2 regions of the Marinobacter sp. UBA2498 genome follow, and region 2 is predicted to be linked to the other one. Evidence: predicted binding sites of a transcription regulator. Region 2 holds the regulator's gene; the other holds the start of a gene.

Region 1 (17,378 bases), on a different contig from region 2:
CGTCCTGGCTGGCGCTCGAGGACACCAGTAACAAGGCTCGCCAGGGCATCATTATGCGCGGTGTCCCCGGTCTCACCGGCGGTAGTCGAGGAGAGGCGGACCTGGGCAAGACCGAAGGCATCAATCTGGTAACAACCGACGGCCGCATGGCCGGCGCCCAGCCGTTCGATATTGACGTGAAATACAATGTAATGTCTCTGGATGCAGAGCCGTTTACGGAAGGTGAAAGCCCGGAAATCCCTGCCAGTAACCGCGAACAATGCACCTTGCCCGATCTTGAAACCGAGGGTGAGCACAGCGTTACCATTAATCTCTACAACGATGACGGCTCCGTATCCGGTACCAGGGAGCTGACACTTCCGACGCGCCGCGTCTTCGTCAAGGTTACCCTGGATCAACCGTCGGTAACCCAGGTAGCGGTAGCTTTTGAGCTTTTGTCTGACTATGACGCATCCAGTTGCGACGTCGGATTCTCGCCTCCACACCAGAACTGCGATCACAGTGCCTCCAATGCGGGAGATGCGATCCTCGGCACGGACATTGTCGGGTTGGGCAGCAACAGTTCATTGCCTCGCGATGAGACGGGGGAAAGCGAGCTGGGCTATATCGACTATGAGCTTGACGAACAGGGCTTCTATACGCGCGGCGTGATCACACTTGAGCCGGGTATTACCGAGTGTTATCTGCCATTGGAGGTGGTCGAGGACAGCTTTGCCGAGCCCGTCGAGTCCCTTCGCCTGGCACTGACAGAAGTGCGATCCGGTCTGGCCGGTCTTGGCAGCGGTAACGGTGGTGTCGTTACCAATTTGTCCATTCAGGACAACGAGCCGGTTCTGTCGCTGGAAACTGTAAACGGTGGCGGCAGGGATACGCTGAACGTGGGTGCTGTGCGCGAATACGTCGCGAGACTCTCTGGAGACAGAGACCGGGATATTTTTGCGAAGCTGAGCCACACCGAAGACTCCACCGCACGTCTCGAATCCGAGTTCGTTATCGAGCGACTGGAAGACGGAAACTGGGTTGAGAATGACGAACTGATTTTTCCAGAAGGGACCGATGAAGTGCCTTTCCGGATTCGGGTACCGGAGGCTGGCTATGCCAACCCGGCCTTCAGTGACCGGTTTATCCTGCTGGGCCTCAACGAGAACTTCCAGGCCGGTCGAGAGGATTATGCCCGGGCGGAGGCTGAAAACCTGATCCGGGTCAGCCTCAACGAGCTGACGTCTCCGCTTGCTCTGAACCCTGGCGACGGCTTTGTGGCCACAGACATCTCGATGGGCCATGACGGCAGGCTGTTCGTTGCCGGCTACGACACCCAGGATAACGACCGGGTGCTGGTGCGGATTTTTGACCAACGAGGCACTCAGTTGCAGCAGGTTGACATATCCTCTGCGAGCGACAGCCTGAGCGCTCCGGATCCGGTCATAAACGTGGTGCAGCGGAAGGTGACCGAGGGTGGGACCAAGGTAGACCGGTTCGAATTTGTCGTGGCCTACAGCACCGATCAGTCGGTGGCGGGAACGTCCGGTCTGGGCCGCCTGGATTCAGTGACATCGCTTTACTGGTTTGATTCCGCCACCAACGGTGGCGAATACGTTCCCACCTGGACCATCGGGACCGGAACGGATGCTGATGATCAGGTTCGCTGGGCCGGAATCAACCGTGACACCGGCTATGTCATCCTGGCCGGGGAAACGGAAGGTGTGTTTGATCAGCAGCAGGGATCGGGCGGCAGGGACAGCTTCCTGCAGCGAATTGATACTGAACTGGACGGCAACACGCAGCAGCCTGCGGTTGCCTGGACCCGCCAGGCCGGCTCAGCAGCCGATGACCGTGTTGCCGGCGGCAGCACAGAATCTGTGAACCCCGGGTTGTTTGGTTCGGCCGCGGGATCTGTGGAAGGCGCTTCAGTCATCGGCGGCATTGATGCCTTCTTCTTTAACGCCTCCAGTGCCACCAGCGAACTTGATGTCAAACAGGTTGGCACCACTGGCGATGAACCGGTTTCCAACGGACTGTATACCGGTAGCACGCTCTGGCTGATTGGTGCCAGTGATGGATCCTATTCTGTGCTGGAGCAGGACGAGGAAGACCCCGTTCTGGAGAGGGAGGCGCTTTCCAGTGCTGCCGGGTTCCTGCTGGGATATTCAGCCGCCGGGAATGTCAGTCGGGCCTTCACCCTGAATGACGAAGGCGATCAGTCCAGCGAGGCATTTCTTGGGTTGGCTGATTTCGATGGCGACATGGTTGTGGCTGGTACCACGAACGGCGACTTCGCCAGCGGCGGTGTGGTGTCCGGAATGGAGCAGGGCATCGCTGCCCGGGTATCGCTGGTTCCAGAACCCGAGACGGAAGAGGAAGAGTCGGAATTCAGAAACAACTGGCGATACCAGCTTGCAGCGGATGACTCTGCGATCTTGGATCTGGAAAACTACCGGGATGACGAAATACCGGCATTAACCCGAATAGGCAACAACTGGTATGTGCTTCTCTTCAGTCCAGAGGGAGAACTGTTGACGCCTCTGAATTAGGGAACGTGGGGGCTACACCGTTCCCTGATGGCGGCCTGAGCTGGCGTAGAGTCGCAGGTAGTCCGTGCTGGTAACAATTCCGGAGGCGGCGCCTTTCGCATCTACCACCAGGGCGGCATTGAGCTGGTGGGCCAGCATAAGTCTGGCAAGCTGGTGGGCATCGGTCTCGGGTGAGGCTGTCAGGAAGGCGGGCAACTCGATGTGAACCAGGCTCTGGCTCATGGCATCGGCTTCATTCTCGTGAAGCCAGCCCAGGAGCCAACGCAGGTCGACAAGGCCGGCAACGTTGTTGTCCGCCATGATCACAAGGTGGTGCACCTGGTGCTCGTCCATGACGGTTAAAGCCTCAGAAATCGTTGCAGACGCCGGAACGGAATACAGGGTTTGAGACGAGATGCTGGATACCGGCAGATACGGGCGGTCTTCACGGCGCTCGCCAGCGGCCGCCGCGCCGTATTCCTCCAGTGCTTTGTAGCGACCGGCATTGGCGGCCTGCTGGAACTCGGCGTCCGTTGCCTCACTTCGGCCAGGATTGATGCTCTGGGTTTCTGCCAGCTCTGTAACATCACCCACGGGCCTTGCCCGGAATGTTTCCGGTAGCCGGGTTCCGACCGGGCGGCCGGGTTCGCTGACAAAAATGGACATGGGTTCTCTCCGTGACTATGCCACCATTTCGATGGTTATCGGCAGTCTGACCGGAAACTTCAGCTGGAGTTTATTACGAAACCACCACATTCGTCTGATAGAGGCGTCGGGTTTCAAGGCGTTTGGCCAGGTTCGCGGGAAGGCAGGGAGGTTGTCCGGTGAGCAAGTCAGCCAGATATTCGGCCAGGAGCGGTGCGTAGGTCAGTCCTTTGCTGCCAAGGCCAGTAAGGAGGTAAAGGCTATCGAGATCGCCGCTCTCGCCGTCGAAAACGGGTCCGGCCACCGGCTGGTAGTCATGGGTGGTGCATCGGAAGGCAACCCGGCCACTGAGTTCCTCCCCGCGAAGCGCATCGCTTTCATCGGAAAACACCGCAGGCAGCATCGAGCCGAGTTCGTCGATGTTCTCGTTATGACTTTCCACGGTGGGCAATGGGTTGTTATCACGTAGATCGAAGGTTGCGCCGGTTACGGCAAACTCGCCCAGTGCAGGGTTCAAATACCGGTTACCACAGATAACGGCCGTTGGGCCTCTGAGAGCTGTCGCTGGCAGGTGGCTAACCTGGCCACGAATGGCTTTCAACCGGAAACGACCCTTTGTCGGGATAAGCTCCGGGCTGAGATGGCCCGAGCAGATGACCACCCGGTCAGCGGTGATCGATCTGTTGTTTTCCGTCGAAATGCTCCATGTGCCGTCCGAACGCCGAAGATTGTTGACCTCGCTATGGAACACCGTGGATATCAGCGGGTGGTTCGCCAGTTCCTTGCAAAGGTTTGCGGGTTCGAGCCAGCCACTGCCGGGGAACCAGAGCCCGCCCGATTCCGTTGGCACGCCTGTCAGGGCGCTGGCCTGTTCCCGGGTCACCGGGTAAAAGATACTCCGGGGGTAGTCGTTCCTTTGGAGAAACCTCCGCTGCCGGTCCGCTTCCTGGGAGTTGTGGGCCAGCTGTAGCAGGCCGGTCGGATGCCAGTGCTGGTCGCGCCAGTTGTGGTAGAAACGCTGCGCGAACGAGAGTGCTGTGAGCGCCAGCTCGGTCTGGTCGTTGAACTCTACGCCCAGCTTCACATACAGGGCGCCCTGGGCGTTGCCGGACGCCGCTGCACCCGGGCCATGGGCGTCGATCAGTGTTACCGGGTAGCCCCGGTCTGCCAGGTTTCTTGCCAGTGCGCAGCCGGCAACACCTGCGCCGATTATTGCGATCGATTCCTGTTGTTCCGTGGGAGCCGTTTTGATGGGTGCCGGGTTCTCCGCGACAAGAACGCCTTTCAGCATATCCCGTTTGCGACCGTATCCGGCGGTTTTTTCCATCCGGAATCCGGCCCCCATCAAGGCCCGACGAATCCGGCCAACGGAGGTAAAGGTCGCCAGAGTTGTACCCGGCCTGCTGTGTGCACGGATCTTGTTGATGATGTTTTCCAGCCACATATCCGGGTTGCGGGACGGAGCGAACCCGTCCAGAAACCAGGCGTCGGCTTGAAAATCCAGGGATTGCCAGGCGTCGTTAATGTCGCCGAAAAATAGCGTCAGTCGAACCTGCCCCCCGGCCAGGACCAGCCTGTGTACCCCACGCACCAGGGGTGGGTAATGCAGAAGCAGTTCGTCGGCCAGCGCAGCCAGTTCGGGCCACTGTGCCAGGGCCCGGGCCAGGTCCTCGTGGGTGAGGGGGAAACGTTCAACGGAAACGAAGTGCAGCGTCGCCGCATGGGCCGGAGCGTGTCGCTGCCAGGCTTGCCAGGCGGCGAGAAAGTTCAGGCCGGTTCCAAAGCCGTTTTCGGCAATAACGAAATTGCCGCCTTCGGGAATCTGTGCGAAACGTTCGGGCAACTGGTTGTGTTGCAGGAAAACGTAGCGTGTTTCCTCGAGACCATTGTCGCGGCTGAAATAGACATCGCCGAACCGGATGGACTCCGGGACGCCGTCGTGCCAAGCCAGTTCAGCGGGCTCTATTCCGGGCGGCAGGGGAGCACGGTCCACGGTGTCAGCCTTCGGGGTCGACCACGGTGACGGTTTCGATGATCACAGGTTCAACCGGCACATCGGCCATCCCCTGTTTCCGGGTGGTCTGTTTGCGGGCAATGGCATCGACAACGCCCATGCCCTCGGTCACCTTGCCAAAAACCGCATAACCCGGGCCGCGAACTCCGGCGTTCAGGAACCCGTTGTCGGAAAGGTTGATAAAGAACTGGGACGTGGCGGAATCAGGCGCACTGGTGCGAGCCATCGCAATGGTTCCACGAAGGTTCGGCAGTGTCTCTTTCGCTTCATTGCGGATAGGGGCCCGAGTGGACTTGCGGGAGAGATCCCGGGTGAAACCGCCGCCCTGGATCATGAACCCGGGTATAACCCGATGGAAGATGGTGCCGTCGAAAAAACCGTCTTCGGCGTACTGCAGGAAATTGTCGACCGTTTCGGGCGCAACATCCGGGCGAAGCTGAAGCTCGATAGCGCCTTCACTGGTCACCATGCGGACCTTCGGAAGAGGATCACTGGCCAGTTGCTCATTGGTTTGCGCCTGCACCGCGGCAGTCGGCATGAGCAGGGCGAGTGCCATAAGCAATACGGGTGTCACAGTTTTCAGGGGCTTTACCATGTTTGTCATTTGCAGCCGTTCTCCGTGTTATTAGCAGGTGTGTTTCCTGCGACAATTCGGCGAATTCTGTTATCAGGTGCCAGATCTTACCAGATGGTGATGGTAAAACGGGCACTGCATCCACGCACATTGTTGTGTGATCGGCTAACCTTCCCGATATCGGAAGTCATGGATCACACTGGCCGGGCCGGGTTGTACGGTTTTCACTGTTTAAAAGGAGACACTGGGTGAGAATCCGTCAGGGATTTGAAGAGAAATCACGCCTCGGGCGATTGCTTATCAATCGTGGGTATCTGTCTGAGGGGCAGGTTAACGAAGGCCTCAGGCTTCAGCGCGAATCGGGACAGCGCCTGGGTGAGGTATTTATCCAGGCGGGCTGGATCAGCGAGAAGGAGCTGCACCGTGTCCTCAAGCACCAGTCCCGCTATCGCAACGCTGCCGCCCTGGTAACAGCGGTCACGCTGCCATTCCAGCCCCTGGTAACCTTTGCGGCCAGCAATTCGGCCGAGGCGTCACAGGCAATACTGGAAGCCGGCGAACTTTATGACAGAGGCAATCTTGCCCCCATGAGCGAAGCCGAGCTGGCGGCGATTTCCGGTCAGGGCGATCCGACCTTGCTGCAGCGCATTGGTATTGTCAGCAAGATGGCGGAGAACCCCGCAGGAAATGGGGAGCAGGGCTCCGAGGCATCCGCAGATGTTATTGAAGGTCTCAAGCTTTCCGCCAATATCTTCGTGCCGGTTCTGAACTTCCTGGATTCAGATCTCAGCATTTCCGGTGTGCATTATCGTGAAGGGGAGCCACGTTATCGGGTAAGAGAAGATGGCGCCCTGATGCTGGCGTTCCCTGAGCGCATCGAGGAAATTCGGATGGACAATATACGGGTTACGGGAGGCCAGGGAGCTTCAATGGGCAACGTGAGCATTCACGACATCCGGTTTCATCCCGACTCCCAGATGACCATCTACACCCGATGAAGTGGAAAGCATGGCTCGGCAGAGCCATGCGTCCGGGCTCAGGCGCTGGCGAGCACCGTGCTGCTTGATACCGTGGTCTGCTGACCCTGTGCACCGTACAGCTTTTGCTGGCCGGTGGCGCCGCGGAAAATATCTGTGAGCCTCGACAAACGCTTTTGCAAGTGGCTGATTACGCGACCGTTGGTCTGGTTCAGCGTCTGACAGGTTCGCAGCTTCTGGTCCGCTTCCTGCCAGAGTTCGAAGAGATCCGAGAATCCGGCGCTGCGAATAAAGCGGGAAGGCTCGCCACTTTCGGGGCGATATCCCATTTGTACGAGCGTTCGGATTTTCTGTTTGGCGCGTTCGCGGACTGCACCGAGGAGATCGTTCTTCTCTCTGGTCAGGGCGTCCAGCTGGCGGAGGTCGGAATTCGCAAGGCAGGTCTTTTCCTTGCCGAGAACGTCAGCCAGTGTTTCAAGCTGGCTGATATCCTGGGAAAGAAGGGTCTTCAAATCATCAATTGCGGCCATGGTCTACTCACCCGAAAATGCTTTCATCCATCTCAAGCATTTTCTGGGCCAGCTTCTCGGCGTCAATCTTGTACGTGCCATTTTCGAGGGCGGAACGGATCTGCTCGATGCGGTCGTCATCCATTTCCGGATAATCGCCCAGCTTTTGTTCGAGCTGCTTCAGATTCTTTGCCTGATTGCTCAGGCTGACGTTCTCACCACGGGCCCCCTGGGCCTGTGTCTTCGCCTGTTCGTTGGATGCCGGCTGGGTATTCTGTGCGCCGGAGCTTTTGTCGGCCGTGGTTCTCTGGGTGTTGACCTGGCCGGGGCCAATTCCATTTAAGTCAACTGACATATCTGTACCTGCTTGCCTGTCGCGCCACGAATGCGGCGCTTACTCGAGTTTATGTCTTCTTAACGGCGGCGCCGCGAAAACCTTTAGTACTTTTAGCACTTTTTTTCATCTGCTTTTACGACCGGTTTTGCGGCATTCACTTGCCGCTCCGGCAAGCCTCTGCCGCACGCGGCTCACATCGGAATCTCCACGTGGCCCGGCGCGACAACGCTGGCTCTTATCGTGCGCGATGAGCGCAGATTCTCAACCAGAACCTGTTCGCCAACGCTGGCGCTTGCCAGGGCTTTGCCCCGGGAACGTACTGAAAATCCGCCGGTTTTGGCGGTGATGATAACATGATCGCCTCGTTCGACCGCATTCGGGGCCGAAAGCATGTCTGGTGTAACGAGCGATCCGGCATTCACTGCGCGCCGCACTTCCATGCCAATCGCCTGCTTCGAGTCGGTAATCACGCCACGTCTGGATGAATTGATTTCAACAGACTGCTTCGCAAGCAGCCCTTCGGTTATTCGCTCTCCACGTGTGAGTGGCCTCGCTGCCACCAGGGCTGGCCCATGGATAGAAACTGAAGCGGTAACAAACATTCGCCATGGGCGGGTTCCTTCGCAGGCTACCTGCAACGACGGGCTGGTGCTTTTCCATGGATCCCCGCTGAACTCTACACTCAAAGGCTTTTCGCACTCGGCGAGAGCGAGGCGGCTGTCGATGGAACCGGGTTCGAAGGAAACGGTGTAGCCATGCTCGGCCTGTTCAGACGCAAAGCTGTCCAGAAACGCCAGGGTTGCTTTCTGAATCTGTTCAGCTGTCGTTCCAGCAAGGAGCGGCGTGCTCAGGCCAGACATTAGCAGTAGTAGGGCGAAATTCGTGATGCGCATACGTATCAGTTTGTCCTATGCTGTCAACAACAGGGCAGAAAAGCCCGAATCAGGCTAAGGATTCGGTAAAAGTGGCCGTTAAATGGGCTGACCCACCCCTGATATGACGGGTTTCCGTCGATCAGGCTATTATTCAGTGAACAGCAAGATATATGCCGTTGTAATTCCGGCAAGCCAGGAGAATCGAAATGGCAGGGGTTTTGGACAGTGTCAACCAGCGCACTCAGATGGTCGGAAAGAACCGCCTAGAGCTGCTTCTTTTCCGTCTCAGGGGGCGTCAGATCTACGGGATCAACGTGTTCAAGGTGAAAGAGGTTCTGCAGTGTCCGAAGCTGTTCTCCCTGCCCAACAGCCGGCCGGTTGTTCGAGGCGTAGCCCATAGCCGGGGTGAGACTATCCCCATTATCGATCTGAGCATGGCAATCGGTCTGCCCGGTATCCCGCAAGAAGAGCTCTCCACCAGTTTCGTCATCATCACTGAATACAATCGCAAAACGCAGGGTTTCCTGGTGAGCGGCGTCGAGCGAATCATGAACATGAACTGGGAAGAAATCCTGCCTCCACCCAAAGGGGCCGGCAAGGATGTCTATCTTACCGCTGTCACGAAAATTGATGATAAGCTTATCGAAATCATTGATGTAGAGAAGATTCTTTCAGAAGTTTCTCCGCTTGGGGAGGACGTAACCGAAGCCGTTCTGAGTAAGAGCGCGGATAGGGTACCGGGGCATCTGCCCGTGCTGGTGGTCGATGATTCATCCGTGGCCCGGCGCCAGATACAGCGGTGTCTCACCGCAATTGGCATGGAAGTGGTGCTGAAAAACGACGGCAAGCAGGCTATTGAACATCTGAAGGAAATCACTGCGGATGGTTCCCGGGCCAAGGATCACTTCTCCCTGATCATCTCGGACGTGGAGATGCCTGAAATGGATGGCTACACCCTCGTCACCAAGGTGAAAGAGGACCCGGCGCTTTCGGATATGTTTGTTATGCTTCACACCTCACTCAGCGGTGTGTTCAACCAGGCCATGGTAAAGAAGGTCGGGGCCGACGACTTTATGGCAAAGTTCAGTCCGGACGAGCTGGCAGAGCGGGTGATGGAAATCATCGACCAGGGTTGATGGAGCCGCTCAAAGATTCACTCAGAACAGAGACCCAATGAAAGCGGAAATAACGCCACAGGAATATGAAGCCTTCAAATCGTTCCTGCAGGATGCCTGTGGGATTTTACTGGGCGATAATAAACAGTACCTGGTCAAAAGCCGGTTGCGCAGGATTCTTGAAGAGAACAGCCTGAATACCCTGGGTGAACTGCTCGAGCGCCTTAAGCGCCCCGGGCGGGGCGGTCTGAAAGAGACTGTCATCGATGCGATGACAACCAATGAAACCCTGTGGTTCCGTGACAATCACCCTTTCCGGATTCTTCAGGAGAAACTGCTTCCCGAATTCGCAGAGCGCAACTCGATGCAGCCTTTGCGTATCTGGTCTGCGGCCTGCTCAACCGGCCAGGAGCCGTATTCGATTGCCATGATCGTCGAGGAGTTTCGGCGGGCGAGGCCCGGGAAGCTGCGGGATGTAAAGATCACCGCGACGGATATCTCCAAAAGCGTTCTTGATGTGGCTCGCAAGGGCGAGTATGAAATGCTTGCCATTGGTCGGGGGCTCTCGCCAGAGCGCCAGAAGCAGTTTTTCACGCCGTCCCTGAACGGTGGCTGGCAGATCAAACCCCAGATCAAGAGCATGGTGGAGTTCAAGGAGTTGAACCTGCTTGAGCGTTATATGCTGGGCAAGTTCGATATTGTGATGTGCCGGAACGTTCTGATCTATTTTTCGGCGGACCTGAAAAAGGACATTCTCACCCGGATGCACGCCACCCTGAACCCGGGCGGCTACCTGGTTCTTGGTGCCTCGGAATCGCTCAACGGCTTGCCCCATCTCTATGAGATGGTTCAGTGCCACCCCGGAATCATCTACAGGAAAAAATAATCCATGCCCCTCAATGTCTGGGTCCTGGTTGCCGCTCAGGCGCTGGCCATGTGCACAGCGCCTTTTATCGTTTTTATAGGCAGCATTCAGGGCAGAATGCTCGCCCCGGCGCCCGAGTACGCAACACTTCCCGTCGGGCTGGTGGTCGTAGGCACCGTTCTGGCTATCAAACCGGCAACCTGGTTAATGGAGCGCATTGGGCGCAAGCGCGTGATGCTGCTGGGTGCCATCATGGGCATTGTTGCAGGTCTTATGGGAGGCCTGGCGTCCTGGACTGGTCTGTTTTCCCTTCTTTGTCTTGCGGCCGTGGTCGGTGGTACCGGGCTTGCGGTGGTTCACCAATATCGGTTTGCGGCCATGGAATCCGTGGCGCCGGGTATGGCGGGTTCTGCTGCCGCTCGCGTGTTGCTGGGTGGTCTGGTCGCAGCCTGGCTCGGGCCGGAAGTTGCGGGTCTGGGTAGCGGCGCGGCGGAGCAATACCCGTTTCTGGTCAGCTGGATCGCGCTGGCGGCCGTCCAGGGTGCGGCTTTGCTGATCCTTGCTATCGGTTACCGGGCAGGGGCCGAGCGCGTCCAGGAATCCCGGCCGGGAGGAGGCCGCCCCCTACGGGAGATTATGGCGAACCCTTTGATCTGGGCGGCCATGAGTGCCGCGGCCATTGGCTATGCGGTGATGAGTTTCATCATGACGGCGACGCCGCTGAGCATGACCGAAATGGCCGGCCATGACCTCGACGATGCCAAGCGGGTGATCCAGCTCCACATAATGGCCATGTATCTTCCGTCGCTGATCAGCGGTTGGCTGACACGCGTGGTAGGCATTCCCCTGATGATGGCAGCGGGCCTGCTGGCCTATCTGGGCTGTATTGCCCTTGCCGCGAGTGGTGTCAGCTTCCACCACTATATGTCAGCGCTGTTGTTGCTCGGCGTTGGCTGGAATTTCCTGTTCGTTGGTGGCACAACGCTGCTGCCCCGGGGGTATCGGGATGCCGAACGCTTCCGCGTCCAGGGCCTGAACGACATAATGGTTTTTGGCTCCCAGGCGACCGCGGCGCTGTCTGCCGGCGCAATTCTGAGCTGGCTGGGCTGGGGCGGTCTGGTCATGGTTGCCGTACCCTTCCTGATACTTCACGGGTTATTGATGACTTTGTGGCTGTTGCGCGAACGAACGCCCGAAGCTGCAGTTAACGGGAGAGAGTGATGCTTATAGATTTCGAGGGTATGGATCCGAAAGATGCCTACCACATCCTTACCCAGACAGTGATTCCGAGGCCAGTTGCCTGGGTGCTGAGTGAAAATCCGGATGGGGACTACAATCTGGCGCCGTTCTCGTTCTTTACGCCGATCACCAGCAATCCCCCGTTGCTGATGATTTCCGTTGGTAAAAAACCGGCGGAGGGCGTTTCGAAAGACACCCGGGTAAACATTGAAGCGAGAAAGAATTTTGTCATTCACATCGCCCACCGGGATCTCGCCGCGGCGGTCACAGAATCCTCGCGAACCTTGCCCCATGGCGAATCCGAACTGAAAAATCTTGATCTGGAGCTGGTGGATTTTGAAGGCTCGAGCCTGCCTCGGCTCAAGGACTGCCACGTGGCTTTTGCCTGCGAGCTCTACGACATCAAGGAAATCGGTGCCGGGCCCCAGTCACTGGTATTTGGAAAAGTCACCCGGGTATGGGTATCTGATGATGCAGCTCGTTACGATGACAAGAATCGCCTGACCTTCAATGGCGCTGCGATTGATCCGATCGGCCGTCTCGGGGGAAGCGAATACGTCACCTTCGGTGAAATCCTCAAAATTCCGCGGCCATCCTGAATCGGGGGCAGGGCAAAGGAATGGAACAGCTTAACCTCCGCCATCTCTACTATTTCTGGGTGATCAGCCGGGAAGGTTCGATCGCCCGAGCCAGTGAAGTCCTGGAACTGGCGCCGCAGACCCTCAGTGGCCAGCTTGCGACGTTTGAAGCCTCAGTGGGTGGGCGCCTGTTCTCCCGGGAAAGGCGCAAGCTGATCCTCACAGACTACGGCCGGCTGATCCTCGGCTACGCCGACGACATATTCGCCCTCACCGGTGAGCTTGCCGAAACCCTGCGGCTTGATCCTTCCGAGCGCCCGCTGACCCTGCGAGCCGGCGTCTCCGCGTCGATTCACAAACTGATTGCCTACTACCTGCTTCAGCCGGCGATGGCGGGCGAGCGGTCCATCCAGCTTGAATGCCAGACCGGGCGCACCGAAGATCTCGTGCTCAGCCTGAAACGCAAGGAGCTGGATCTGGTTCTGACCGACCGGGTGCCACGGTTGCAGGAGGACGGCAATCTCACGGTACACCCTCTGGCGGGATCCAGCATGAGCCTGTTCGCCGCACCAGAGTTGGCAAGAAAGCTCAAAAAGGGGTTTCCCGAATCCCTGAATGGCCAACCGTTGCTGGCCAACGCCACGGATGCACCCTATTTCGAGCGACTGATGAACTGGTTTTCCCTGAATGGGGTTCGCATGAAACTTGTCGCCCGGGTAGATGACAGCGCCCTGATCAAGGTATTTGGCAGCCAGGGCTATGGCGTGTTCGCTGCTCCAACCTCAATCCGCGAGGAGGTCTGCCGCCAGTATGAGGTAGAGCAGATTGCCTCAATTGAAGACGTCATGGATGAATTGTTCGCCATCACCCGTGGCCGAAAAACCGCCCATGAGGGCGTCCGTGCCATTGTCGATGCTCACACGGGTGATCGTGACGCCTGATTGCATCGAAAATATCGATCTTAAAAGCTCACAAAAGCTTATTTTATCGAACTCTGTTCCTGTCCATTATGGAGTTGTGAAAGGCAGCAACCCGAAGAGGAGCAGTAGCTATGAAGACCATCCACAAATTCCGTCTGGAACCGGGCAAAGAGCCGACCACGCTCACGCTCAAAGAGGGTTACAGGGTGGTGCGCAGCGAATACATCGTGCCCCATAAGGCCGTCTACCTCTGGGTGGAGCAGCCCCTGAACGTAACCACACCAACCCTTGAGCGGCAGTTCCGAGTCGCTTATTCGGGCGAACCAGTGCCTGACAGCTTCGAATACCTCGATACCGCACTGGATCCATTTGGCCCTGAGGCGTACCACGTGTTTGCAATACCTGCCGGTGAAGAAGAGCTCTTCAATACGGCATCTGACGGTGCAAGCAACGACGCGTTCAGCAGGCAGAACTGGCAACACACAGCGATCTCTTGACCACTTCAGGGCCCTTCGGGGCCCTTTTTTATGGCGTCTCGATCGGCAGGTGGCCGGTTTTTACCCAGATGATTGTTTCCTTGTCCACGAACGGGTGATGCTGGCTCAGGTGGGGGCTCCGAATCCAGGTGCCCGCCGGGTAGCGACCATGTTCATCGCAAAACTCACCGGACAGCACGAATATCTCCTCGCCGCCAAAGTGCCGATGGGGCTGGAAAACCTCGTTTGCCGGCCACTTCACCAGGGCCACATGCTCGTGCTCGAATTCGTGCAGCGGCATCACCTCAAGCCCGCCCATACCGGGCCGCCACGGCGCAGTGCGCGTATCGATGCGCACTGTGGATCCATCGCGTTCGTCGAACTGATGCAGCTTGACGAGCAGCGTGCAGCCTTCCTCGCTGAAAGGGGCGTGTCCACTGCCTGGCGGGTTCCGCAAATAAGTGCCGGCCGGGTAGTCGCCGGTCTCGTCGGAAAACACCCCATCCAGAACGAGGATCTCTTCGCCCAGGGGGTGCTCATGCCGGTTGAAGGAGGCACCAGGCTCGTACCGGACCACACTGGTTGCATGACCACGCTCTGCTTCCTCGCGGGCAAGAGGCTTTCTCAAAACACCACCGGCAGGGCTGGGCACCCAATCCTGCTCTTCGGTGCGGATGATGACTTTCTTGGAAAAGTCCATGTTGAGCATTGCGAACCTCAAAACCACCTGAAATTGAAGTGACTAGTTACGTGGGCGCCAGCCTTCCGGATGCCTCTATTTGATCAGGGCCTGAATGTTCCGGAACTGCGGATGTTTGCAATGACGCATCCATTCAAACGCCACCATCTCAAGCGTTACAATCCTGGCGCCGCTCTCGTTCAGGCGGTCCAGAGCGACGTCCCGGTCAAACTCATTGCGTGAGCCGATAGCATCGGCCACCACCCATACCTTGTAACCTGCATCCAGCAGGCTAAGGGCGGTCTGCATCATACACACATGGGTCTCGCAGCCACCGATTACAATGTGCTGCCGGCCCTCCGGCAACTGGTCAACGAGCCCATCGGGGCAGGCATCAAAATGGTGCTTGGCCAGGGTCTGGTTGCAGAGCTCCCGGACCGCTTCAACATTATGTCCCAGCTTGTCAGGTAGCTGCTCGGTGCCCAGCACAGGAACCTCCATGAGCCCGGCAATGGTGGCCAGCACGATGCAGCGGTCCACCACCTCGTCGCCATGGCTAATGGCGGGCATCAGTTTTTCCTGAACATCGATGAGCAACAGCGTCGATTGCTCGGCTTTCATCAGCATGGATAGTCTCTCCCCACAAACTGAATGATTATACTCGGCGTTGTACTAACGATAGTCCTGAATCTGCTCAACCGGTAAAGAGAAAACCCGTCTCGCCCGAATTTTTTTGACGATTTTCCCCGGGGGAGTTGCCAAGCGCCCGTAAAACCATTAAAGTTTGCGCCCTCAAATGAGCGACGACGTTGCTGATTTGAAACAGTTTATTGGAGAGGTGGCCGAGTGGCTGAAGGCGCACGCCTGGAAAGTGTGTAAACGTTAATAGCGTTTCGAGGGTTCGAATCCCTCCCTCTCCGCCAATACAAAACCCCAGCAGAAATGCTGGGGTTTTTTATTGGCCGATTGGCAGGGTAGAAAGAACCCTCCCGGGTTCGAGCTAGGATTTTCTCCAAACCAACAACCGATTATTAGCCGGCATCCCGAAATCCTTTTCAAGCTTCAGCCCGGTTTCTTCACCAAGAGCTTCAAGATCCTCCATATCCCGTATTCCCATATGAGGCGCCTGTGTTCTAAGCGACAGGTCGAACCGTACATTGTTTTCACTGGTGTGCCGACCGCCATAGCTGAAAGGCCCATAGAGGCAGAAGATGGCGCCCCTGGGTAGGGCCTCCGCGAGGCCGCGAAACATTGCCTGCACTTCTTCCCAGGCCATGATATGCGCCGTATTGGCGGAGAACGCGCCGTCGATGGCGGGCAGGCTGGACCAATCTCCGTTCAATACCTCCAGGGCAATGGGCGGGTTGATATTTGTAAGGTGGGCATCGTCGATCCACGCCCGGGAAAGCTGGGCGTTCTGAGGGTGATCGGTGGGCTGCCAAACCACGTGGGGTAGGTGAGCGGCAAAGTGAACGGCGTGCTGGCCAGTGCCCGTGCCGATTTCCAGAATGGTGCCCGGCTGTTTGAAAAGCTCGACAAGTTTTTCCAGAATCGGCGCTTTGTTATTCTCGCAGGCTTGAGAAAACGGCTTGTCTTTTTGCATGCTCCGACCTTTCGACAGGGGGTAGTTTATGGCGGTTTCAATACGCCGGCTCAGCGGTGACCAGATTAAACCATACCTGAATGATCTCGCGCGCCTGAGGATCGAGGTGTTTCGCCATTTTCCCTACCTGTACGACGGTGATATGGACTACGAGCGCAAGTACCTCGATACCTACGCCCGCTCGCCAGAGAGTCTTTTCGTGCTGGCCCTGGATGGCGAATCGGTTGTTGGCGCCGCCACGGGCATCCCGATGGACCACGAAACGGACGAGTTCAAAGGGCCGTTCATCGAGCAGGGTTATGAGCCAGACAAGATCTTCTATTTCGGTGAGTCGGTGCTGCTGCCGAATTACCGGGGGCAGGGCATCGGGGTGGCCTTCTTCGACCACCGGGAAGGCCATGCCCGGGAACAGGGCCGTTTTACGCACTGCTGTTTCTGCGCGGTCGAGCGGCCTCAAGATCATCCGCTCAGACCCGCCGATTATCAGCCGCTGGACTCATTCTGGCACAACCGCGGCTACCGAAAAGTACCGGAACTGACCACCACCTATGCATGGAAAGATGTGGATCAGGCGGCGGAAGCCGCCAAGCCCATGACGTTCTGGCTGAGGCGTATTGCCTAACGAACGCTGAAGTTGCTGAATTCCCCGGTTGGCGATTCCGGCGCAATATCCACCGCATCCACACGCGCATCCGGTGGGCCTTCGGCGCACCAGGTTCTGAGTTCGTCCAGGCGTTCCTCCGGGCCTTCGGCCACAATCTCAACTCGTCCATCGGGCAGATTGCGAGCGAACCCCGTCAAACCCAGGGAAGAGGCCTTCTGTTCCGTGGAGGCGCGATAGTAGACCCCCTGTACCCGGCCGGATATCAGAAGTTGCCAGCGTTTGGTATCCATGGTTTGCTCCCGCTCGTTCTGTCGTGTCAGGCTTTATTTCAATCTACCGGTTCGGGCAGGACGACTTCAAGGAGAGAGAACGCTGATGGCCTCCACCCACCTGAAACACAATGCGACTGGTTATGCCGATGCCCTGGTCTGCGAGGCGGAGGGATTGGAGCGCCTTGCAGGCGCACTTGATGAGGCCGGGGTGACCGACGTCGGTGTGCCGCACGTTTATCGGGTGAACGAAACCGAACTCGAAATCACCGCCATCCGGTCTTCCGGTGGCTCAGATCGGGCGCGGGAGGTGCTGGGTGAAGGGCTGGCCAGAATGCATGCCCTGCGGCAGGAGGCGTACGGCTGGGGCAGGGACAATTACATTGGCCTGGCACCGCAACCCAATCGCTGGTGCGACAACTGGGGTGAGTTTTTTGTCCACGACCGCCTTGGCTACCAGGTCTCACGTATTCGTGACGCCAGCCAGAGGACTCGCTTCGAACAGGTATTGGACCAGCACGGGGGCTTCCTGATGGACTGGCTGAACGCCCACTGTGAGCACCCGAGCCTGCTCCATGGTGATCTCTGG
Region 2 (11,549 bases):
TGCCGGTCACCAACGAGGGGACCAACATAGAGCTGGATCTGGACTGGCCCGGCCGTCCGGATGAGCTTTCCATACCGGAGCTCAGTGGCTCGGTCAGTCTCAGGCTGGATGAGGGTGTGATCCTGGAGCGAAACAACACGGCGCAACTGTTCCGGGTGTTCAATCTGCTGAACTCTGACACCCTATGGCGCCGGTTGAAGCTCGACTTTTCCGATCTGTATGAGCGGGGGGTGGCTTTTGACGCGATATCGGGCAAGGCGCAGATAATCAATGGCTTGCTGACCATGGATCCGGAACTACAGATAGTGGGCCCATCCGGCGCCTTCAAACTTAGTGGTACGACCAATATGGCCAGCGAGGAGCTGGATATGCGGCTTGTGGTTGTGTTGCCCCTGACTCAGAATCTGCCATTGGCGGCGCTGCTCATGGGTGCCGGTGCGCCGATCGGCGGCGCCTTGTTTGTGCTGGACAAGATTCTGGGCGATCCTTTGAGCAGGCTGACAAGCGCAACCTACAGCGTGACCGGCACATGGGACGAGCCGGAAGTGAATCTGCAACGGGTTTTTGACACCGGCGAATAACTTTTCTGTTTGGCAATATCGGAGGCAGTCATGAACAAGCGTGTTTCCAACCGGGTCGCAGCCATCCAGATGGTCAGCGGTCATGACATTGACGCCAATCTGCGCGAAGCGGAACAGCTGCTGGCCCGGGCTGCCGAGCAGGGCGCCTCGGTCGCCGTACTGCCTGAGAATTTTGCGGTTCTGGCCACCAGTCAGATGATTGATCGTGGTCGCCAGGAGGCGGGGGCCGAGCCTGTCATAAGAACCTTCCTGGCCGAACAGGCCCGGAAACTGGGGCTCTGGATCGTTGGCGGATCGATGCCCGTGGCCAAACGACCGGACGGCTCAGATCTGGAGGATCGGGTCAGGGCAACCTGCATTGTCTTTGATGACCAGGGTGAGGAAGTTGCCCGTTACGACAAGATTCACCTGTTTGATGCCATGGTGGAAGACGCCCATGGTCAATACCGTGAATCGGACACCTTCGAGCCCGGCGAACAGATAGTGACCGTGGATACGCCCGCGGGCAAGCTGGGGTTGGCGATCTGCTACGATCTTCGCTTTCCGGAGCTGTTCAGGCTGCTGCGTGAGCAGGATGTCGACTGGATTTGCCTTCCGAGCGCTTTCACCTGGCAGACCGGTGATGCCCACTGGTACCCCCTGATCCGGGCCCGCGCGATCGAGAACCAGGTATGGTTAGTGGCACCTGGCCAGGGTGGCCAGAACAGCGAGCGCCGTCGCACCTATGGCCACAGCCTGATCTGTGATCCCTGGGGGCGGATCGTGACGGAAATGGGGGAAGGCCCGGGCCTGGTCACCGCCGAACTGGACGCCGATCAGGTAGCCAATCTGCGCGCCCGGATGCCGGTGTGGGAGCACCGCCGGCTCAAAGGTTGAACCAACGGCTCACATGGCCTCGGCGTCATCGATGCACTCCCTGAGATAACGGAACAGTTTCCGGGCCTGGCCGGTGTTCTTCTGTTTTTCGACGTCTTTTCGGGCGTTTCGAGCAAGGTTTCGCAGGTGCTGCATATCGGCAGTGGGGCAGTAGCTGAAGAACTCGCCAACAACGGAATCGCCTTCGGCAATCATCCGGTCCCGCCAGCGTTCCGCCAGGTGGTGTCTGCGGGTGTGTTCTTCGCTACCGGCATCGAAGGCGTCGATGGCTTTCGCCAGGGCTTCAGGATCATCTTCCTGTCGGATGACCTTACCGATGTATTGCAGGTGCCGTCGTTTGGCCTCGTTCTGGCGGATACGGCGGGATTCCTCGATCGCGGCGCGGAGGGTCTCGCTGATTGGCAAGGTTTCCAGCTGATCGTTGCTCAGGTCCAGCATCCGCTTGCCCAGATCCTGCAGGGCATGCATTTCCCGTTTCAGCTGGGATTTGCTGGGGCCGTCGTATTCCGGCGCGTCGTTGTCTTGATGGTCTTTCATAAATCCGAGATCCGCTTAAGCGTAGAAAATCGTCGCGAGGCCAAGAAAGGCCATGAACCCGACTACATCGGTCACAGTCGTGAGAATCACGCTGCCTGCCAGGGCCGGATCAATATTGCGAGATTTGAGAAACAGTGGCAGAACCGTGCCAACCAGCGCTGCGGCGACAAGATTGATCACCAGCGCGGCAGCAATGATCGCGCCGATCATCACATCCTGGAACCAGAGCATGGCTGCACCCGCCACCACGGCGGCCCAGAGCAGGCCGTTCAGTATCCCTGACAGAAATTCCCGGTTCAGCAGCCAGCCTACGTTGGCGCCGCTGATCTGCCCCACGGCCATACCGCGAATCACCAGTGTAAGCGTCTGACTACCAGCAATGCCGCCCATACTGGCAACAGTTGGCATCAGCACTGCGAGCGCCACCACTTTGGCGATCGTGTCTTCAAATAGCCCGATGACGGCGGAGGCGGTCAGTGCCGTAATCAGGTTGATGCCCAGCCAGACGGCACGGCGACGGGTGGTTTTCCACACCGGCGCAAAGGTGTCCTCGTCTTCGTCCAGACCCGCCATACTCATCAGTGAGTGGTCCGCATCCTCCCGGATAACGTCAACCACGTCATCGATGGTGATCCGACCCAGCAGGCGGCCCTCCTCGTTTACCACCGGCGCCGAGATCAGGTCGTAGCGTTCAAACAATGTCGCTACCTTGGTGTCGGAGAGGCTCACGGGAATGGGCTCGATGTCGGTATCCATGACTTCCCGCACGGTGGAGGCGGGGTTGGAGACCAGCATTTTCGTGATGGGCAGCATGCCAATGAAATCGTCCCGGCGGCTGACCACGATCAGGCTGTCGGTCATGGGTGGCAGGGTGCGGTGCCTGCGAAGGTAGCGGAGCACAACATCGATACTGATGTCCGGGCGCACCGTAATGGTGTCCGTGTTCATCAGACCGCCGGCGGTGTCCTCCGGATAGGAGAGAACTTCCTCCACCCGTTGCCGGTCCTGCTCGTCCATGGTCTCCAGGACTTCCTGGATGACCGTATCCGGCAGCTGCTGCAGCAGGTCGGCCAGGTCGTCTGACTCGAAATCCTCGATGATGTCCGCCAGTTCCTGAGCGTTCAGCTGGCTCAGGAAGTAGCCTCGGATATCATCACTGAGATACTGGAGAACCTCGCCTTCGAGGTCTTTGTCCACCAGGTTCCACAGCAGGGCCCGCTGCCGGGGCGGTGAGGACTCCAGCAAATGGGCAATATCACTGGGGCTCAGGCCACCGTTCAGGATGCGGGCAACCTGCTTCAGTGCGCCACTGTCCAGCGCTTCGCTCAGGGAACGAAGACGCTGGCGGGCCTGGCTTTTTTCCAGAATATCGGTCATGTGTTTATTTTACTCACCCTCACCGAAATAGTCGTTAATCAGTTCCACCAATGCTTCGATGGCCTGTTCCTCATCCGGTCCGTCGGCAATGAGCTCCACATCGGTTCCTTTGCTGGCGGCCAGCATCATCACCTGCATGATGTTCTTCGCGTCCACATCCCGGCCTTTGCCGCTGATACGCACGCTGCTGTCGTATTCCGATGCCGTGTTGACCAGCTTCGCAGTGGCGCGCGCATGCAGGCCCAGTTTGTTGATGATGGTAATGGGGCGGCGAATCATGGCTTGATCAGATCTCTTCCCGGGTCTGCAGGTGTGGCAGCTCGGTGTGCCGCACTTGCACATTGCTGTACCGTTGCCGGAAGTACTCACCCAACTGCTCGCACACATACACCGACCGGTGCTGGCCGCCGGTACAGCCAATGGAAATGGTCATATAGCTGCGGTTACTGTCTGCAAAGGAGGGCAGCCAGGTATCCAGAAATGATTTCAGGTCCTCGATCATCTTCCGGCTTGCCGGTTCTTTTTCCAGAAACTCGATAACCGGCTGATCCGTCCCGACATACTTGCGGAGGCTGGTATCCCAGTAGGGGTTGGGCAGGCAGCGGACATCGAAAACGTAGTCGGAATCCAGCGGCACGCCGTGTTTGAAGCCGAATGACTGAAACAGGAGAGCCAGTTCCTGATCTTTTCGACCGACCACGCGCTGCTTGACCATGTCCCGCAGCTCGTACATGGACATGCCGGTGGTATTTACGTAAAGATCGGAAAGCTTGGAGAGGGGCTCCAGCAGTTTCTTCTCGCTGGTAATGGCTTCCCGGAGAGAGGTCCTGTCGTCACTCAACGGATGCTTTCTGCGGGTGGCGTGAAAACGCTGCAGAAGCGACTGCTCGTCGGCGTCCAGGAAGATGATTTCAACGGTAACCCCGGTTTCCTGGAGGCGCCGGTAGATCTCCTCGAAATTGGCCAGCTCGCCGGAAAGGTTCCGCGCATCGATACTGACGGCCATCTTGCCCAGTCGACCAGGCCTGGTCTGGCTGGCGGCTTCCCGTGTGAGGGGGAAGAGCAGGCCAATAGGAAGATTGTCGATGCAATAAAACCCGAGGTCCTCCAGCACATGAAGTGCGGTACTCTTGCCCGAACCGGACCTGCCACTGACGATAATCAGCTTCATGACCACCTTACCTCCACTGCAGTGAATATCAGCCGCCTGAGGCGGTCATGCGCTGGTACAGCGTGCTGGCGTCCTCGGATTGCCGGAGGCGATCACAGAACGACCGCTCATTGAACTTTTCAGCCAGTTGGCTGAGCAGCTCCAGGTGTTCGCTCGTTGCTTCCTTCGGGACGATCAGGGCGAAAATCAGATCCACCGGCTGATTGTCGATAGCATCGAATTCGACGCTTTCTTCCAGCGTCATCAGCACGCCCACCACGTGATCAAGTCCTTCCAGACGGCAGTGGGGAATGGCGATTCCCTGGCCAATGCCGGTGCTGCCCAGGCGCTCGCGGGAAATCAGGTTGTTGAAGAGCTGGGTCTCGCTGAGCGTGTTGTCCTGATGGTTTATCTGCTCGGCAATAAACTCCAGGGCCCGTTTCTTGCTGGACGCAGCTACCCTGCAGAGGGTGAGCTCCGGAGCAAGAATGTTCTCTATGGTCAGGGATGTGTCGCTCATGGATCGACTGCGTTTCCGTTAAAAAAAAGGCTGCGACACGTTACTCATGTCGCAGCTCGATTAGATGAATTGCATGAAAACAGTCAGTTAGCGAGAGCCGTTTCCGTGCATCCGGTCTACATTCTTTTCCTTGTGCTTGAGGATCTGACGGTCAAGCTTGTCGATCAGGGCATCGATGGCTGCGTACATATCCTCATTTTCTGCCTTTGCGTGAATCTCACCACCAACCACGTGCAGCGTGGCTTCCGCAATCTGGCGCACCTTCTCCACTTCCAGGGTTACCTGGCAGTTGCTGATGTGGTCAAAGTGACGCTCGAGCTTCTGGAACTTCTCTGAAACATAATCCTTCAGTGCGGGAGTAAGTTCTACGTGATGGCCTGAAATATTGAGTTGCATAGGCGTCTCCTGTTGTCATCGTTCCGGCTCCCGGGAGCCGGTCTGGGTGCTGGCGCATTGTGCGCCGGCAAATAGTACGTTGCGCCCGGACCCCGGGGTGTTCAGACCAGCCGCTTGCGTTCGTTCGAAGGCGGAATGTGCATGGCCTCCCGGTACTTGGCAACGGTGCGTCGCGCAACCTTGATTCCCTGTTCTCCTAGCATGGCTGCAATTTTACTGTCGCTCAACGGCTTTTTGGGCGTTTCCGCGGCAATCAGCTTTTTGATCATCGCGCGGATCGCCGTGGAAGAACATTCACCGCCTTCGTCAGTGCTGACATGGCTGGAGAAGAAATATTTCAGCTCGAAAATTCCCCGGGGGGTGTGCATGTATTTCTGGGTGGTGACCCGGGAAATCGTGGACTCATGCATCTCAACCGCCTGGGCGATATCAGAGAGGATCAGCGGTTTCATGGCTTCTTCACCCTGATCCAGGAATCCTTGCTGGTGCTCGACAATACGGGTCGCCACTTTCAGCAGGGTTTCATTGCGGCTCTGCAGGCTCTTGATAAACCATTTCGCCTCCTGCAACTGATCCCGCAGGTAGGTGTTGTCGGCACTGCTGTCCGCACGCCTTATAAGAGAAGCATAGCTGGCATTGACCCGGATGCGCGGTGCAATTTCAGGATTCAGCTCAACACGCCAGCGGCCATTGTGTTTGCGAACGATCACGTCCGGAATCACATAATCGGGTTCGGCCCGGTCAATGACATCGCCCGGCCGCGGATTCAGGCCGGTGATCAGCGCCAGGACATCCCGCAACTGGTCTTCTTTCAGGCGGCTGCGGCGCAGCAACTGGGCGTAATCGCGGTTGCCCAGCAGGTTGATGTAATGGGTAATTACAAGGCGTGCCTGGGCCAGCCAGGGTGTTTCCGGCGGCAGCTGGTTGAGCTGGATCAGCAGGCATTCCTGTAGGTCCCGGGCAAACACGCCGGGCGGATCAAAGTGTTGCAGGCGGTGAAGCACGGCTTCCACTTCATCCAGTTCAAGGGGGTCTTCATCGTTCTCATCCAGCAGTCCGGCGTGGATTTCCTCCAGCGGGCTGGTGATATAGCCCCGTTCGTCCACTGCATCCATCAGGGCATGGGCAATGGCCTGGTCCCGTTCACTGAGGTGCGTCAGATTGAGCTGCCATTCCAGGTGATCCTGAAGCGTTTCGGTCGGGGAATTACGGGTTTCGAAATCGTGATCGTTTTCGTCGTCGTTGCGGGCTGCCGGCGCTGGTGCGGACTGGTAGATGTCGTCCCAGGCGGTATCAACCGGCAGATCGTCCGGAATGTTGTCAGGAATCTCGTTCTCCGAGGACCAGTCCGGGCCGTTCTCGGATTCATCCCAGTCGCTGGCCGGTTCCGGGGCAGCTTCAGCGGCGGACTCGGTGGCGTTGGCCTCGCGCTCGTCGTTTTCGCTGGCTGCGTCGGTCTGGTCATCGTCCTCGGAGGTCTCCAGCATGGGGTTGGATTCCAGTGCCTGCTGGATTTCCTGCTGGAGGTCGAGAGTGGAGAGCTGGAGAAGCCGGATCGCCTGTTGCAGCTGGGGCGTCATGGTCAGGCTTTGACCCAGCTTTAACTGTAAGGAGGCTTTCATAACCATGGTTCAGGATCCGTCACTCATCAGCGCGTTGTGTCATAAGTCGTGAAAAAATCTTTATATGCCGGTTACTTGCCGTGATTTTAATTTACCCTAGCAAGTTCTTTGCCGAGTTTACTTGCTACAGATCATCAAAACAATCAGCCATTGGGTGTCAGAGTCTGAATTCGTCGCCGAGATAGACTTCCTTGACCTGCTGGTTGGCCAGGATGGCGTCGGCATTGCCGGAGGCGATGATGTGGCCGCCGGAAACAATGTAGGCATTCTCGCAGATGTCCAGGGTCTCACGCACGTTGTGGTCGGTGATCAAAACGCCAATGCCTTTGTCCCGAAGGTGCCGGATGATGTGTTTGATGTCACTGACGGATATGGGGTCCACACCGGCGAAGGGTTCATCCAGCAGGATAAAAGCCGGCTCCATGGCCAGTGCCCGGGCAATCTCCACCCGTCGGCGTTCACCGCCGGACAATGCCATGCCAACACTGTCCCGGATATGGGTGATGTGGAATTCTTCCAATAACCCCTCGAGCTTCTTCTCCCGCTCTGCCTTGCCCAGCCCCGGCCGGGTTTCGAGGATGGCCATGATGTTGTCGCGTACGGACAGTTTGCGGAAGACCGAGGCTTCCTGGGGCAGGTAACCGATGCCCTGGCGGGCCCGACCATGCATGGGCAGGGGGGTGATATCCCGGCTGTCGATCGTGATCCGCCCGCGATCAGCGGGGACGAGCCCAACGATCATATAGAAGCAGGTGGTTTTCCCGGCACCGTTGGGACCAAGCAGCCCGACAATTTCCCCACTGCGGATTTCCAGGGAAACGTCGATCACCACTTTTTTCTGTTTGTAACTCTTTGCCAGGTTACTGGCTCTCAGAACTGCCATCGGATCCCTGTCTGTCTGTACTGCGTGGCTGAATCACCATCTCTACCCGGCCGCTGCCCTCGCCGGTGTCTGCGCCGCCCTCAGCGGTGACAACCCGGCCGACGGTATCATAATGAATGACATCACCCCGGAACAGGTTGCCATTCTGCTCGATGACTGCTTCCCGTTCAAAGGTCAGCTGGCTGTCGGTGGCAGACCAGGTAATGTTCAGGGCACGGGCATCGGTTTCGCCTTCCCCCTCGCGCGCCGGTTGACGGTATATAGCGGGCGTACCAGAGGCTTCGATCCGGCTCAGGCCGTCCTCGGTCCGGTACAGGACGACCCGCTCGGCAGTCAGGCGGGTATTGCCCTGCTCAAGTTCCACAGCGCCGGTGTAGGTGGCAATGCCCTGGCCGTCATCCAGGCGGGCGGTATCTGCGGTGACCTTGATAGGAGTGTCAGAATCAAGGTCAAATGCAGCCGCCGGGCCGATCATCACGACCGTTAGCAGGGCAGCCATCAGGCGCCGGTATCGGTTAGTTTCCGGTTTCATAGAGTCCTTCCACCTGGGAGTTCAGTTCCAGAATTCGTTCGTCTATCCACGCTTTCATGCCCGTGGCCCGGGTTATGCCGGTAACATCACGTATTTCTACGAGCGCGTCTGTATATACCATGCCCCGGTCGTTATCCAGGGTCAGGCTTGATGTTGTCAGGACGGCGTCCCGTTCGCCAATCGTGCGCTGAACCCGGACATTGTCCGTCAGGTACACCAGATTCTGGTTTTGCAGCAAGCTGCCATTGTCGGCCTCGACAATCCACGGCAGGGCCTCCTGGTCCCCGTACAGCTCGGCCCGGGGAGATTCCATGGTGGCCAGGTTGCCTTCCTCGAACTGCTCAATTCGGGGGCTGGAAAACCGGATCTTGAGATTGCCCGCTTCATCGAAGGAGGTGTACTGACCATTCACCACGAAACCGTCTGGTTCGGCGTCTCCCCGTAGGGCCGCTGCCTCGTCATCAATCACAGGGGGTTCATCGCTGCGCCAGAGCAGGAATACGGCTGCCACCACGGTAGCAGCCAGTGCCAGTGCTCGCAGCCAGGGTCTGTCCAGCAGCCAGTTCATGCCTCGGGCTCCAGATAGGGGGCAAGTGCTGCGTCAAGCCTGCCATGGGCCGTCAGCAGCAAGTCGCAGGCTTCGCGGACCGCCCCTTCGCCGCCCCGGGCAATGGTGCAGTAGTCGGCATGCTGCTGCACCAGCCAGTAACCGTTGGGCACGGTGATGCCCAGTCCGGCGAACCTCAGTGCCGGGAGATCTGGCAGATCGTCCCCCATGTATGCGATGGCCTCGGGGCTGATATCCATGGTGCTGACCAGTTCCTGAAGGGCTACCTTCTTGTCCTCTCGCCCCTGCATCAGGTGGGGAATGCCAAGATCCCGCATGCGCTTCTCGGTCAGGGGGGACTTTCGTCCGGTGATCACGGCCACGGTAATCCCGGCTGCCATCAGTTGTTTCAAACCCAGGCCATCCAGAATGTTAAAAGCCTTGAGCTCATCACCAGTGGCGCTGAAATAAAGTTTACCGTCGCTCATGATGCCGTCGACATCCAGTGCGATCAGGCGGATCTTTACGGCCTTTGCCAACAGCGAATCCGGCCATTGGTGCTTCATATCAAACAGCTCCTCATAGCCCCTAGATAACGCCGGCACGCAGCAGGTCGTGCATATTGATGGCGCCAATCAGACCACCCTGGTCGTCGGTAACGGGGAGGGCGTTGATCTTCATCTCCTCCATTATGTTCAGCGCTTCCGCCGCCAGATGATCGGCCTGGATCGTTTTACCATGCCGGGTCATGACCTCGTTGATGGGCGTATTGTGAATGTCCACCGATCGATCCAGAGTCCGTCGAAGGTCACCGTCCGTAAATATTCCGGTAAGAGTGCCTTTATCATTGACGACGGTGGTCATACCGAGACCCTTTCGGGACATCTCAAGAAGAGCACCGCTCAAGGGGGTATCCTCGTTGACGACTGGAATCTGATCACCGCTGTGCATGATGTCGGAGACCCTGAGCAGCAGCCGACGCCCGAGGCTGCCGCCGGGGTGAGAGATAGCGAAATCCTCGGCACTGAAGCCCCGGGCCTCAAGGAGTGCAACGGCGAGGGCATCGCCCATCACCAGGGTGGCCGTTGTGGAGGAGGTGGGCGCCAAACCCAGTGGGCAGGCTTCCACCATAACGCTGACGTCCAGATTGGCGACGGCTTCCCGGGCCAGTGTGGAGCTGGCATTGCCGGTCATGCTGATCAGCGGAGCGCCCATGCGTTTGATCAACGGCAGAATGGTGACCACCTCGCTGGTGTTGCCGCTGTTGGAAATGGCGATGACCACATCCTGGGAGGTGATCATACCCATGTCACCGTGGCTTGCCTCGCCCGGGTGCACGAAAAACGATGGCGTTCCAGTGCTGGCCAGGGTGGCGGCAATTTTGTTGCCAATGTGGCCGGATTTTCCCATGCCGGTCACAACCACGCGGCCCTTGCAGTTCATGATAACTTCGCAGGCCCGCGTGAACTGGTCGTCGATTCGGCCTTCAAGGGCATCAATGGCGTCGCGCTCAATGCGGATGGCGCGGATGGCAGAAGATCGGAAATCGCTGGGAGTCTGTTCGGTCATCGGGCTTTGGGCCTGGCTGTCGGGACGTTGTAAATGTTGGGCAGAGTATACCATTTTCACCCGGCAACGATGCCCGGTTACCGAAAGTTCAGTCAAACTGATCATTGCTATCAGTACATTTTGGGCACTTTGGATTGAGCTTGCGCGCTCCTTGGCATAATGTAGCCCCTCTTTGAAAGGTAAGGACTATGAATTCACCGGCTTACATATCGCTCAAGGACGTCGTGTTCTCCCGCTCAGGGCGCCGTATCTTCGACGGTGTCAGCCTGGACATCCCCCGCGGAAAAATCACCGCCATCATGGGGCCCAGCGGAACCGGGAAAACCACGCTGCTGCGCCTTATTGGCGGCCAGCTCAGGCCGGATTCGGGCAGTGTTGTGGTGGACGGCCATGAAGTGCCGAAGCTCAAGCGCAAAGCCCTCTACAGCCTTCGGGAAAAGATGGGCATGCTGTTCCAGAGTGGGGCGCTGTTCACCGATCTGAGCGTGTTCGAGAACGTGGCCTTCCCGTTGCGGGTGCACACAAAGCTGCCGGAAGACATGATTCGTGATGTCGTACTGATGAAGCTTGAAGCCGTCGGATTGCGAGGCGCCCGGCAACTGATGCCGTCGGAACTGTCCGGAGGTATGACCCGCCGGGTTGCTCTTGCCCGAAGTATTGCCCTGGATCCCGAGCTGATCATGTACGACGAGCCGTTCGCCGGCCAGGACCCGATTGCCATGGGCGTTCTGGTAAAGCTGATCCGCGATCTGAACAGCTCCATGGGGCTGACCAGCGTTCTGGTTTCCCACGATGTGCCCGAATCCCTGAGCATTTGCCATTACGCCTGCATCATCTCGGACGGCAAGGTGATCGGGGAGGGCACACCGGAAGAGCTCCGGGCGCATCCTTCCGGGAAGGTTCAGCAGTTTCTCCAGGGGCAGCCGGATGGCCCGGTGCCGTTTCACTACCCGGCCGAG

What was found. Region 2 encodes sigma-54, which starts transcription at its own class of promoters, with help from an activator protein. Its sites were predicted from a motif close to ANTGGCATNNANNTTGCTNT; they were not measured.
Region 1: the regulator sigma-54 is predicted to act here: its motif matches at 8,600-8,619, upstream of flgA (flagellar basal body P-ring formation chaperone FlgA).

The regions. Positions count from the first base shown of each region.
Region 1 is NZ_DDOI01000154.1:19,782-37,159, forward strand. It holds gene B2W52_RS21295 (hypothetical protein) at 1-2,531, shown strand, start outside; gene B2W52_RS21300 (CBS domain-containing protein) at 2,544-3,176, opposite strand; gene mnmC (bifunctional tRNA (5-methylaminomethyl-2-thiouridine)(34)-methyltransferase MnmC2/FAD-dependent 5-carboxymethylaminomethyl-2-thiouridine(34) oxidoreductase MnmC1) at 3,250-5,148, opposite strand; gene B2W52_RS21310 (peptidylprolyl isomerase) at 5,153-5,764, opposite strand; gene B2W52_RS21315 (cyclic di-GMP-binding domain-containing protein, MshE-related) at 5,992-6,741, shown strand; gene B2W52_RS21320 (flagella synthesis protein FlgN) at 6,780-7,250, opposite strand; gene flgM (flagellar biosynthesis anti-sigma factor FlgM) at 7,258-7,584, opposite strand; gene flgA (flagellar basal body P-ring formation chaperone FlgA) at 7,758-8,459, opposite strand; gene B2W52_RS21335 (chemotaxis protein CheV) at 8,648-9,577, shown strand; gene B2W52_RS21340 (CheR family methyltransferase) at 9,615-10,442, shown strand; gene B2W52_RS21345 (MFS transporter) at 10,446-11,642, shown strand; gene B2W52_RS21350 (flavin reductase family protein) at 11,642-12,259, shown strand; gene B2W52_RS21355 (LysR family transcriptional regulator) at 12,280-13,179, shown strand; gene B2W52_RS21360 (DUF7352 domain-containing protein) at 13,290-13,655, shown strand; gene B2W52_RS21365 (cupin domain-containing protein) at 13,684-14,343, opposite strand; gene B2W52_RS21370 (isochorismatase family protein) at 14,410-14,940, opposite strand; tRNA gene B2W52_RS21375 (tRNA-Ser) at 15,146-15,236, shown strand; gene B2W52_RS21380 (DUF938 domain-containing protein) at 15,314-15,916, opposite strand; gene B2W52_RS21385 (GNAT family N-acetyltransferase) at 15,945-16,538, shown strand; gene B2W52_RS21390 (acylphosphatase) at 16,535-16,810, opposite strand; gene B2W52_RS21395 (fructosamine kinase family protein) at 16,896-17,378, shown strand, end outside.
Region 2 is NZ_DDOI01000042.1:1,000-12,548, reverse strand. It holds partial or broken gene B2W52_RS04615 (YhdP family phospholipid transporter) at 1-581, shown strand, start outside; gene B2W52_RS04610 (carbon-nitrogen hydrolase family protein) at 612-1,457, shown strand; gene yjgA (ribosome biogenesis factor YjgA) at 1,467-1,994, opposite strand; gene mgtE (magnesium transporter) at 2,010-3,371, opposite strand; gene B2W52_RS04595 (HPr family phosphocarrier protein) at 3,381-3,650, opposite strand; gene rapZ (RNase adapter RapZ) at 3,658-4,542, opposite strand; gene ptsN (PTS IIA-like nitrogen regulatory protein PtsN) at 4,571-5,041, opposite strand; gene hpf (ribosome hibernation promoting factor) at 5,129-5,437, opposite strand; gene B2W52_RS04575 (RNA polymerase factor sigma-54) at 5,539-7,065, opposite strand; gene lptB (LPS export ABC transporter ATP-binding protein) at 7,217-7,942, opposite strand; gene lptA (lipopolysaccharide transport periplasmic protein LptA) at 7,920-8,474, opposite strand; gene lptC (LPS export ABC transporter periplasmic protein LptC) at 8,458-9,042, opposite strand; gene B2W52_RS04555 (KdsC family phosphatase) at 9,039-9,587, opposite strand; gene B2W52_RS04550 (KpsF/GutQ family sugar-phosphate isomerase) at 9,610-10,590, opposite strand; gene B2W52_RS04545 (ATP-binding cassette domain-containing protein) at 10,779-11,549, shown strand, end outside.